Regions from separate parts of the Streptomyces sp. NPDC028305 genome, predicted to be linked through region 1. Evidence: riboswitches for the same ligand, from Rfam matches in the RefSeq annotation. Region 1 holds a riboswitch; the other holds the start of a gene.
The links. Region 1 has a riboswitch for thiamine pyrophosphate ahead of ACZ4WQ_RS45595 (thiamine ABC transporter substrate binding subunit). Riboswitches for the same ligand answer to the same signal wherever they lie in the genome.

Region 1 (5,729 bases):
CGAGCTGCCCCAGCGGCTCGTCCAGCATCAGCACCGTGGGCCGCGGGGCCAGGGCGCGGGCCAGCGCGACCCGCTGCTGCTCGCCGCCGGACAGCGAGGCGACCGCGCGCCGCTGCGCGCCCGGCAGGCCGACCAGCTCCAGCAGCTCGGCGACCCGGCGCTCCGCCTCGGCGCGCGCCACGTTGCGCATCCGCAGCCCGAAGGCGACGTTGCCGCCCACGTCGCGCTGCGGGAAGAGCTGGTGGTCCTGGAACATCAGGCCCACGCCGCGCCGGTGGGTGGGCACCCCCGACTGGTCCCGGCCGGCCAGCCACACCCGGCCGGTGTGGGCCCGCTCCAGGCCCGCGACCACGCGCAGCAGCGTGGACTTGCCGCCGCCGCTCGGCCCCAGCACCGACACCGTCTCGTGCTCGGCGACCTCCAGGTCCACGGCGTCGAGCGCCGTGCGCTCGCCGTAGCGGACCGTCACCTCGTCCAGTCGCAGCAGCGTCATCAGAACTCCCCCGAACGGTCGGTGCGAATCCGCTCCAGGAGCAGCAGGGAGCCCGCGCACACCAGCATCAGAATCGTGCTCAGGGCCATGGCCTGGCCGTAGTTGAGCTGCCCGGCCCGGCCGAGGAAGCGGGCGACGGCCACCGGGAGGGTCGGGGAGTCGGGCCGCGCGATGAACACCGTCGCCCCGAACTCGCCGAGCGAGACGGCGAACGCGAACCCCGCCGCGACCCCGAGGGCCCGCGCGACCAGCGGCAGATCCACCTCCCGCCAGGCCCGCAGCGGGGACGCGCCGAGCACGGCCGCCGCCTCCCGCAGCCGGTGGTCCACCGCGCGCAGCACGGGCAGCATGGTCCGTACGACGAAGGGCACGCCCACCAGGGCCTGGGCGAGCGGTACGAGGATCCATGAGGCGCGCAGGTCCAGCGGGGGCTCGTCCAGGGCGATGAGGAAGCCGAAGCCGACGGTGACGGCGGAGGTGCCGAGCGGCAGCATCAGCAGCGCGTCGAAGCCCCGCACCAGCCGCCCCGATTTTCTGGTGAGCGCGGCCGCCGCCAAACCGCCCACCACGACCGCGAAGACGGTCGCCACGGCGGCGTAGCGCAGGGAGTTCCAGACGGCGTCCATAGGGGCGACGAAAAACGTCCCGCCGCTGTCCGCCGCGGACTGGAGTGCGCGGTAGTAGTCGAGTCCGTAGCCGCCGGGGGCGTCCAGGGACCGCTCGACCAGGACTCCGAGCGGCAGCAGGATCAGCAGCGCCACGACGGCGAGCACGCCCCACAGCAGCGCCCATTGGGCCGCGCCCTGGGGGCGGCGCGCGGTCTGTTCGGGGTCGACCAGCTTCAGGGCGCCCTCGCGGCGCCGCACGGTCCACGCGTGCAGGGCCAGGACGGCGGCCACCGCCGCGAACTGGAGCAGGGTCAGCACGGCGGCCGTCGGCAGGTCGAGCAGCTGGGCGGTCTCCCGGTAGATCGCGACCTCCAGGGTGGCGTACCGCGGGCCGCCGAGGATCTGGACGACGCCGAAGGAGGTGAAGGTGAACAGGAAGACCATCAGGGCGGCGGCCGCCACGGCGGGCGCCAGCGCGGGCAGTGTCACCCGCCGCCACGCGGCCAGGCGGCTCGCGCCGAGCACCCGCGCGGCCTCCTCCTGACGCGGGTCGAGCTGCGCCCACAGCCCGCCGACGGTCCGTACGACCACCGCGTAGTTGAAGAAGACATGCGCGAGGAGGATCGCCCAGACGGTGGTGTCCAGGCGCACCCCCCACAGCCCGTCCAGCAGCCCGCCCTGGCCGAGCAGGGCCAGGAACGCGGAGCCCGCGACGACGGTCGGCAGCACGAAGGGGACGGTCACCACGGCGCGCAGCAGCCGCTTGCCGGGGAAGGCGAAGCGGGCGAAGACATACGCGCCGGGCAGCGCGACCGCCAGCGTCAGGGCGGTGGAGGCGGCCGCCTGCCAGCCGGTGAACCACAGGATGTCCAGGACCGCCGGATCGGTGAGCACCTCGCCGAACCGGCCCAGCCGCCACTGGCCGTCGACGCGCAGCCCGCGGGCGACGATGGCGGCCACCGGGTAGATGAAGAACAGCGCGAAGAACGCGGCGGGCACGGCCATCAGAGCCAGCCGCAGCGTCGTCCCGCGGAGGTTCGAGCGCCGCGGCCCGGGGCGCGCCCCGGGTTCCCCCGGTGTCTTGGCGGGAGGCTCGGGCCGCTTTACAGGACGAGCGAGGACCATGCCTTGACCCACTGGTCACGGTTCTTGGCGATCTTCTGCGGGGCCAGGGTGGCCGAGTCGGCGATCTTCGCGCCGTACTGCGTGAACAGCTCAGGCAGCTTGGCGTCCTCGCGGGCCGGGTTCACGTACATGTTGAGCGGCACGTCCTCCTGGAACGTCTTGCTCAGCAGGAAGTCCAGCAGCGCCTTGCCGCCCTTGGTATTGGACGCGCCCTTCAACAGGCCCGCGAATTCCACCTGGCGGAAGCAGGTTCCCGTCGCGACCCCTGTAGGGGCCTGCGCGGGGCGCGGCTTGGCGTCGACGACCTCGGCGGGCGGGCTGGAGGCGTACGAGACGACCAGCGGCCGGTCGCCCTTGGCGCCGCCCGCCGAGCCCGAGAACCGGTCGTAGTACGCCTGCTCCCAGCCGTCGACGACCTCGACGCCGTTGGCCCTGAGCTTCTTCCAGTAGTCCTGCCAGCCGTCGTCACCGTACCGGGCGGCGGTGCCCAGCAGGAAGGCGAGCCCGGGAGAGGAGGTGGCCGCGTTCTCGGTGACCAGGAGGTTCTTGTACGCGGGCTTGGTCAGGTCGTCGAAGGTCTTCGGCGGGGCCAGCTTCTTGTCGGCGAAGTACTTGCGGTCGTAGTTGATGCAGATGTCGCCGTAGTCGACCGGGGTGACGCGGTGCGAGGCCTGGTCGAGCTGGAGGGCCGCCGGGACCTTGTCCAGGCCCTTGGCCCGGTAGGGGGTGAACAGGTCGTTGTCGAGCGCGCGGGAGAGCAGGGTGTTGTCGACACCGAAGAAGACGTCGCCCTGGGGGTGCGACTTGGACAGGATCGCCTGGTTGACCGCCGCCCCGGCGTCGCCGCCGGCCTGCACCCGCACCTTGTAGCCGGTCTGCCGGGTGAACTCTTTGAGCACGGCCTTCGACGCGGCGAACGAGTCGTGCGAGACCAGCGTCACGGTCTTGGAGCCGGAGCCGCCGGAGGAGCCGGAGGAGTCCTCGCCGCAGGCGACGAGGGTGGTGAGGCCGAGCGAGCCGAAGAGGGCGGCGACGACGGCATGCCGAAGACGGCGGTTCATATGAGGCTGACTCCCTACGCCGGTATGACCCGGATCAGGTCCGAGGGTCTGCGGCTGAGCCGCACTCTCAGCGCTGTTCGCGCTCCCCTGTCGGAATGTTCACTTGTACGAGATGCCGCGTGTGTGCACGCGGTGGTGCCAGGGCACCGTATCAGCAGCGCCTCAGCGCTCGGCCGCCGCCAACTGTCCGCACGCCCCGTCGATCTCCTGCCCCCGGGTGTCCCGCACGGTCACGGGCACGCCGTGTGCCTCCAGGGCGGCCACGAACGCCTTCTCGTCCTCGGGCCGGGACGCGGTCCACTTGGAGCCGGGCGTGGGGTTGAGCGGGATCAGATTGACGTGCACCCGGCGGCCCTTGAGCAGCCGGCCCAGCAGGTCGGCCCGCCATGCCTGGTCGTTGATGTCCCTGATCAGGGCGTACTCGATGGAGACGCGGCGGCCCGACTTCTCCGCGTACTCCCACGCCGCGTCCAGGACCTCGCGGACCTTCCAGCGGGTGTTGACCGGGACGAGGGTGTCGCGCAGCTCGTCGTCGGGCGCGTGCAGCGACACCGCGAGACGGCACTTGAAGCCCTCGTCGGCGAAGCGCAGCATCGCCGGGACCAGCCCCACGGTCGAGACGGTGATGCCGCGCTGGGACAGCCCGAGGCCGTCCGGCTCCGGGTCGGTCAGCCTGCGGATGGCACCGACGACGCGGTTGTAGTTGGCGAGTGGCTCGCCCATGCCCATGAAGACGATGTTGGACAGCCGCGCGGGCCCGCCCGGGATCTCTCCGTCCCGCAGCGCCCGCATCCCGTCGACGATCTGGTGCACGATCTCGGCGGTGGACAGATTGCGGTCCAGGCCCGCCTGGCCGGTGGCGCAGAAGGGGCAGTTCATGCCGCAGCCCGCCTGGGAGCTGATGCACATGGTGACCCGATCCGGGTAGCGCATCAGCACGGACTCCACGAGCGTGCCGTCGAAGAGCCGCCACAGGGTCTTGCGGGTGGTGTCGTCGTCGCAGCTGATGTGGCGCACCACGCTCATCAGGTCCGGCAGCAGCTCGGCCGCCAGCTTCTCGCGCGCGGCGGCCGGGATGTCGGTCCACTGGGCCGGATCGTGGGTGTAGCGGGCGAAGTAGTGGCGCGAAACCTGGCCGGCGCGGAAGGGCTTCTCGCCGAGGGCGGCGACGGCCTCGCGGCGCTCGGCGGGCGTGAGGTCGGCGAGATGCCGCGGGGGCCTCTTGGCTCCGCGCGGCGCGACAAAGGTGAGTTCTCCGGGCTTGGGCATGGTCTCACCAGTGTCGCAGACGTGCGTACGGCCTCGCGCCACACGTGGTGCGAGGCCGTACGGACGGGGTGACGGGCCGGTCAGCCGCCGCCTACGAAGATCACCATCAGCAGCCAGACCACGGGGGCGGTGGGCAGCAGGGAGTCCAGCCGATCCATGATCCCGCCGTGCCCCGGCAGCAGCCTGCCCATGTCCTTGATGCCCAGGTCACGCTTGATCATGGACTCGCCGAGGTCGCCGAGGGTCGCGCTGACCGCGACGGCGAGCCCGAGCAGCAGCCCCTGCCACCACGCGCCGCCCTTGATCAGGTACTGCATGGACAGCGCGCCCGCGACCATCGCGAAGGCGATCGCGCCGAGCAGCCCCTCCCGGGTCTTGCCGGGGCTGATGCGCGGTGCGAGCTTGTGGCGGCCGAAGCGCCAGCCGACCGCGTACGCGCCGGTGTCGCTGACCACGGTCAGCAACAGGAAGACCAGCACCCGCCGCGGCCCGTCGTCGGCCGCGAGCATGAGGGCGACGAAGGTGGCCAGGAACGGGACGTAGAAGGCCGCGAAGACGCCGGCGGTGACGTCCCTGAGGTAGTTCTCGGGCGGCTCGGTCATCCGCCATACGAGCACGGCCAGGGCGGTCAGCGACACGGCCACCCACGCGCCCTCCGCGCCGCGCACGTAACCGGCGACCACCATGGCGACGCCGCCCACGGCGAGCGGCACCAGCGGGACGCGGATGTCCTTGCGCTCGGCCAGCCGCGAGGTCAGCTCCCACAGCCCGATGACCACCGCGACCGCCAGGACGCCGACGAACACCGGCTTGTAGATGAACAGCGAGGCGACGACCACTACGCCGAGGCCGACGCCCACCCCTATCGCGGCGGGCAGATTGCGGCCCGCGCTCTTCTTGGTGCTCCCCGTGCCGCCGGGCTGGGCGGCGTCCGACGGCGGGGTGCCGGGGCCGTCCGGGGGCGTGGGCGGGGGCGCGGCGGGGGGCCGCGGACCGCGCTCCGGCTCCCGGTCGTCGCGGAACAGGGGACCGCTCAGCCGAGCGGCCCCCCGATCACGGTCGGCGGCATCCCGAGGGTCTCCGCCTGCGTGGGGCACGGTGGGCATGGGCCGAGTCTGCGCCGCCTCGCCCACGTCGTGCGCGGGACCCGCCGGGACCGGGCGCACCTCGCCG
Region 2 (5,729 bases), on a different contig from region 1:
CCCAGTCGGTGCCGAGCGCCTCCCGCGCGAGCCGGGCGGTCAGCACCGCCTCCCCGGCCGTGAAGCACCCGGCGGTGTTGGGCAGCACGCGGATGCCGTGCCGGTCGAGCACCGACAGGACCGAGCCCTGCACGGTGGGGTCCAGGCGGCGCATCGCGACGGTGGTGAGCTGCGTGCCGGAGGCCAGCAGCGAGCGCTCCAGGATCTCCAGGCTGGGCGCCCCGCCGGTGCCCATGATCAGACGGGAGGAGAAGGCGGTCCCCGCGATGGTGAGCGGGTCCGGATCGAGGTCCGGGTCCGGGTCCGGGGCAGGGCGCATCGTGGTGTACGTCGTGTTGTGCATCGTTTCGGCCATCCGGGGTTCAGCCTCCTTGGACCGCGGTGAGGACCTCGACCCGGTCCCCGTCGCCGAGCGGGGTGGCGGGCCACTGGCCGCGCGGGACGACCTGTTCGTTGACTGCCGCGGCGACCCCCGAGCGCGCCCGGGTCAGCTCCGCGACCAGCAGGTCGAGGGTCGTGCCGCCGGGGAGCTCGCGGGGCTCGCCGTTCACGGAGACGGTCATGGAGGCGCTCATGCGGGCTGCTCCTGCGGTACGGGTGGGGTGGGGTGGGCGGCGGGGAAGCGCCGCGGTGAGAACGGCCGGGCCTCGTCCGGGAGCTCACCGCGCGTCAGCACCTCGGCCATGACATCGCCCGTGACGGGGGTGAGGAGAACGCCGTTGCGGTAGTGGCCGGTGGCCACGGACAGCCCGGGCAGCGCGCTCGGGCCCAGCAGCGGCGCGTTGTCGGGGGAGCCGGGGCGCAGCCCGGCGCAGGTCTCGACGAGCGGCAGCTCGGTGATGCCGGGCACCAGCTCATGGGCGTCGCGCAGCAGTTCGTAGACGCCGCCCGCGGTGACCGTGGTGTCCCAGCCGAGCTCTTCCGAGGTGGCGCCGACGACCAGCTCGCCGTTCTCGCGCGGCACCAGATAGACATGCCCGCCGCGCACCTCGGCCCGTACGGTCCTGGACAGGAACGGTGCGTACGCGGGCGGCACGCGCAGCCGCAGCACCTGGCCCTTGACCGGGCGCACGGGGGGCAGCGCGTCCTCGGGGACGCCCGCGAGCCGTCCGCTGAGGCTGCCCGCGGCCAGCACGGTACGCTCGGCCGCCAGCCGTGTGCCGTCGGCGAGTTCGGCGCCGGTCGCGCGGTCCGCCGAGAGCGTCAGCCGCTCCGCGCGGGACCGGTGGAAGACCACCCCGGCTCGCTCGCACGCCGTCAGCAGCGCCGCCGCCAGCCGCCGCGGGTCGACCTGGTGGTCCCCGTCCACCCGCAGGCCCCCGCGCACGCCCGGCGCGAGCATCGGCTCCAGGCGGCGGCATTCGCGCCCCGTCAGCCACTGCGACTCCAGCCCGAGCCGCCGCTGGAAGTCATGGAGTTCGCGGAGCTGGGCGCGGTCGTCGGGGTCGAAGGCCACGGCGAGCGTGCCGCAGGCGCGATAGCCGACGTCCTGGCCGCTCGCCTCCTCCAACTCGGCCACGAAGTCCGGATAGCGGCGCGCGGAGGCCAGGTTGAGCGCGAGCAGCGTCTGCTCGCCGTAGTGGAGCTCGGTGACGGCCGCGAGCATCCCCGCCGCGACCTGGGCCGCGCCGCCGCCGGGCGCCGGGTCGGCGACGGCGGTGCGCAGGCCCCGCAGGGCCGCCCGCCACGCCGTGACCAGGCCGATGACGCCGCCTCCGATGACCAGCGCGTCGTACGACCCGTCCGGCCGCGTACCCGAGGATGGCCGCGTACCCGAGGATGTGCGTGACGGCGTACGTGATGATGCGTGCATGGGCGTGACGCCCCTCCCTTCGCCGGCATGACCCGGATCAGGTTCGTACGGTCGGAGGCCGCTTCAGCCTCCCTCTCAGCCCGGTGCGTCCGGGCTCCCGCGAGAGCTTCGTCCCGCCACCCTAGTACGAGGCCGGAACCGCCCGGAAGGGCGAGCCCCCGGCCACGGGGTGTGCCAGTGCCCGCTGTGCCGGAGATCTCGTCCGTCGGTTCTCCGGTCGGCACCGCACACCGTCCTAGAGTGATCGTGTGAGCGATGAGACGACGACGAAGTCGGCATCCCCGGAGAGCAACGGCCGGCAGGTGGTGATCGTCGGCGCGGGAATGGCCGGAGTCCAGACCGCCGTCGCGCTGCGCGACCAGGGCTGGACCGGCTCCATCCTGCTGCTCGGCGCCGAGGCGCACCAGCCGTACGACCGGCCGCCGCTGTCCAAGGCCGTGCTGCTCGGCAAGGCCGAGGGCTCCGCCTTCGACGTGGACTTCGAGGCGCTCGGCGTCGAGTTGCGGCTCGGCGTGTCCGTCACGGGCCTGGACACCGGCGCGCGGCGGCTGGAGACCGAGTCGGGGCCGGTGCCGTACGACGTCCTGGTGATCGCCACCGGCGCCGAGCCGATCACCCTGCCCGGCTCCGAGGGCGTGCCGGGGGTGCATCTGCTGCGCACGCTCGACGACGCGGAGCGGCTGCGCCCGGTGCTCGCCGGGCAGCGCGAGATCGTGGTGGTCGGGGCGGGCTGGATCGGCGCGGAGTTCGCCACGGCGGCGCGCGAGGCGGGCTGCGCCGTGACCGTCGTGGAGGCCGCCGACCGCCCGCTGGCGAGCGCCCTCCCCGCCGAGGTCGCCGCCCCCATGGCCGACTGGTACGCCGACTACGGCGTCGAGCTGATCACCGGCGCGGCGGTGGCCGCCGTGGACGAGCAGGGGCTGCTGCTCGGCGACGGCACCCGGCTGCCGGCCGACGCGGTGGTCGTCGGCATCGGGGCGCGGCCCGCTACGGGCTGGCTGGCCGGCTCGGGCGTCGAGCTGGCCGCGGACCGGTCCGTCGTCGCCGACGAACAGCTGCGCACCACCGTGCCGGACGTCTACGCCGTCGGGGACTGCGCGTCGTTCCCCTCCGCCCGCTACGGCGAGCGGCTGCTGGTGCACCACTGGGACAACGCCCTCCAGGGGCCGCGCACCGTCGCCACCAATGTGGTCGGCAGCCGGACCGCGCACTTCACCGGTTCGGTCTACGACCCGGTGCCGTACTTCTGGTCCGAGCAGTTCGGCCGCTTCGTGCAGTACGCGGGCCACCACGCGGCCGCCGACGAACTCGTCTGGCGCGGCGACCCGTCTGGCGCGGCCTGGTCGGTGTGCTGGCTGCGCGAGGGGGCGCTGGTCGCCCTGCTGGCGGTCGGCCGTCCGCGCGATCTGGCCCAGGGCCGCAAGCTGATCGAACAGGGCTCCCGGCTGGACCGCGCCCGCGCCGTGGACCCGTCGGTGCCGCTGAAGTCGGCGGTCCTGTGATCCTCGCCGCGCCCCGGCGGCGCCCCCGGCCGCGGGCCGGCGGACGGCGGCTGGGCCGAGGCTGTGCCGGGTGCCCGACTACCCACTGTCAGTCCTAGATGGCAGGCTTGTCCCGTGACCGAGATTGACGCAAAGATCGATGCTCTCGTCCCCGCCTGGCTCACCCTCCCCGACGTCGCCGAACGGCTCGGCGTCGAGGTGACGCGCGTGCGGCAGCTGGTCAAGGAGGGTCAGCTGATCGCGGTGCGCCGTGGCGAGAACCGGGTGCTTCAAGTGCCCGCCGAGTTCATCGGTGACGAAAAGGTCGTCAAGGGCCTGGTGGGCACCCTGACACTGCTGAAGGACGACGGCTTCAGCGACGAGGAGATGCTGGAGTGGCTCTTCACCCCGGACCCGAGCCTCCCCGGCACCCCGGCCCAGGCCCTGCGCGAGAACCGTGGCACCGAGGTGAAGCGCCGCGCCCAGGCGCTCGCCGTATGAGCCGAAGCCACGGCCGACCCGCCGCACCCATCCGCACCGTTCGCACCATCCGTACCGTCCCTACCGTCTGAATCACCAACCGCCGAATCACCACCCGCGGCGTACGGGCCGGCCGCTCCGGCCCGTACGCCGCCGATCCAGGGGGAAAGCCGTCCCGATGGCCACCGCCGCCACCACCGCCCGCCGGCAGCTCGCCGACGCCCGGCTCTATCTGTGCACCGACGCGCGCCGGCGCCAGGGCGATCTGCCGGAGTTCCTGGACGCCGTGCTGGGATCGGGGGTGGACATCGTCCAACTGCGCGACAAGGGCATGGAGGCCCGCGAGGAGCTGGACCACCTCGCGGTGTTCGCCGACGCCTGCCGCCGCCACGGCAGGCTGCTGGCGGTCAACGACCGGGCGGACGTCGCCCATGCCATCGGCTCCGATGTGCTGCATCTGGGCCAGGGCGATCTGCCGGTCCCGGCGGCGCGCGCGATCCTCGGCGAGGATGCGCTGATCGGGCGGTCCACTCACGCGCCGGCCGAGGCGGAGGCCGCGGCCGCCGAGCCCGGCGTCGACTACTTCTGCACCGGGCCCTGCTGGCCCACCCCCACCAAGCCGGGGCGGTCCGCCCCCGGGCTGTCGCTGGTGCGCCACACCGCCGCCCTGAAGCCCGCGCGGCCCTGGTTCGCCATCGGCGGCATCGACGCCTCGAATCTGGACGAGGTGCTGGAGGCGGGGGCCCGGCGGGTCGTCGTGGTGCGGGCGATCACCGAGGCCGACGACCCCGGCGCGGCCGCCGCCGAGCTGGCCAAGCGGGTGCGCGCTCTCGACCTGTGAGCGCCGCCGGTGCGGGCCGCCGGTGCGGGGCGCCCTGGCCGCCCGTCGGCGGCAGGGTGTCCGCAGTGCGGACCAGGACCCGGCGAAAAGGGCATAACGCCTCGGTCCACTGGGCGTGCGCCCCAGTGCTGGCTAACCTTCCCGTATGGCCCTTGGCACAGCTTCCACCAGGACGGATCGCGCGCGGACGGTGCGTGATCTGCTCGCGTCAGGCGAGCAGTCGTACTCCTTCGAGTTCTTCGCCCCGAAGACGGAGAAGGGCGAGCAGACACTGTGGAACGCCATCCGTCGGCTCGAAGCCGTCTCACCGACCTTCGTCTCCGTGACCTACGGCGCGGGCGGCTCCTCCCGTGAGGGGACCGTGCGCGTCACCGAGCGCATCGCGACCGACACCACGCTCACCCCGGTCGCCCACCTCACCGCCGTCAACCACTCCCGCGCCGAGCTCCGCAACGTCATCGGACAGTACGCGGACGCCGGGATCCGCAACATGCTGGCGCTGCGCGGCGATCCGCCCGGCGACCCGATGGGCGAGTGGGTCCGCAACGCCGACGGTGTCACCTACGCCGCCGAACTGGTCCAGCTGATCAAGGAATCGGGGGACTTCTGCGTCGGCGTCGCGGCCTTCCCCGAGATGCACCCCCGCTCCACGGACTGGGACACCGACATCCGCCACTTCGTGGACAAGTGCCGCGCGGGCGCCGACTTCGCGATCACCCAGATGTTCTTCTACGCGGAGGACTATCTGCGGCTGCGCGACCGGGTCGCCGCAGCGGGCTGTACGACGCCGATCATCCCTGAGATCATGCCCGTCACGAACGTTCGGCAGATCGAACGGTTCGCGCAGCTGAGCAACGCAGCCTTCCCGCCGGACCTCGCGGAGCGGATCCTGGCGGTGAAGGACGACGCGGCGGCTGTACGCTCGATCGGAATCGACTACGCCACGGAGTTGTGCGCGCAGTTGATGGCCGAGGAGATTCCCGGACTTCACTTCATTACGCTGAACCACTCCCCGGCGACACTGGAGATCTACGAGAATCTGGGACTGCATCAGCGGTCCTGAGGACGGCAGCCGACGGGCGGCCGCACGAGAGGGGCGGGCATGGGCTGGACG

Region 2: linked by a shared signal. The riboswitch ahead of thiO (glycine oxidase ThiO) and the one ahead of ACZ4WQ_RS45595 (thiamine ABC transporter substrate binding subunit) in region 1 are both predicted to bind thiamine pyrophosphate.

Annotation. Positions count from the first base shown of each region.
Region 1 covers NZ_JBVHTN010000015.1:74,802-80,530, reverse strand. Annotated here, with positions in the region: gene ACZ4WQ_RS45605 (ABC transporter ATP-binding protein) at 1-493, opposite strand, end outside; gene ACZ4WQ_RS45600 (ABC transporter permease) at 493-2,106, opposite strand; gene ACZ4WQ_RS45595 (thiamine ABC transporter substrate binding subunit) at 2,205-3,287, opposite strand; TPP riboswitch at 3,282-3,386, opposite strand; gene rlmN (dual-specificity RNA methyltransferase RlmN) at 3,450-4,556, opposite strand; gene ACZ4WQ_RS45585 (phosphatidate cytidylyltransferase) at 4,637-5,729, opposite strand, start outside.
Region 2 covers NZ_JBVHTN010000001.1:383,883-389,611, reverse strand. Annotated here, with positions in the region: gene ACZ4WQ_RS01775 (thiazole synthase) at 1-319, opposite strand, end outside; gene thiS (sulfur carrier protein ThiS) at 363-563, opposite strand; gene thiO (glycine oxidase ThiO) at 572-1,813, opposite strand; TPP riboswitch at 1,811-1,924, opposite strand; gene ACZ4WQ_RS01760 (NAD(P)/FAD-dependent oxidoreductase) at 2,137-3,315, shown strand; gene ACZ4WQ_RS01755 (Rv2175c family DNA-binding protein) at 3,430-3,795, shown strand; gene thiE (thiamine phosphate synthase) at 3,953-4,615, shown strand; gene metF (methylenetetrahydrofolate reductase [NAD(P)H]) at 4,761-5,678, shown strand; gene ACZ4WQ_RS01740 (hypothetical protein) at 5,718-5,729, shown strand, end outside.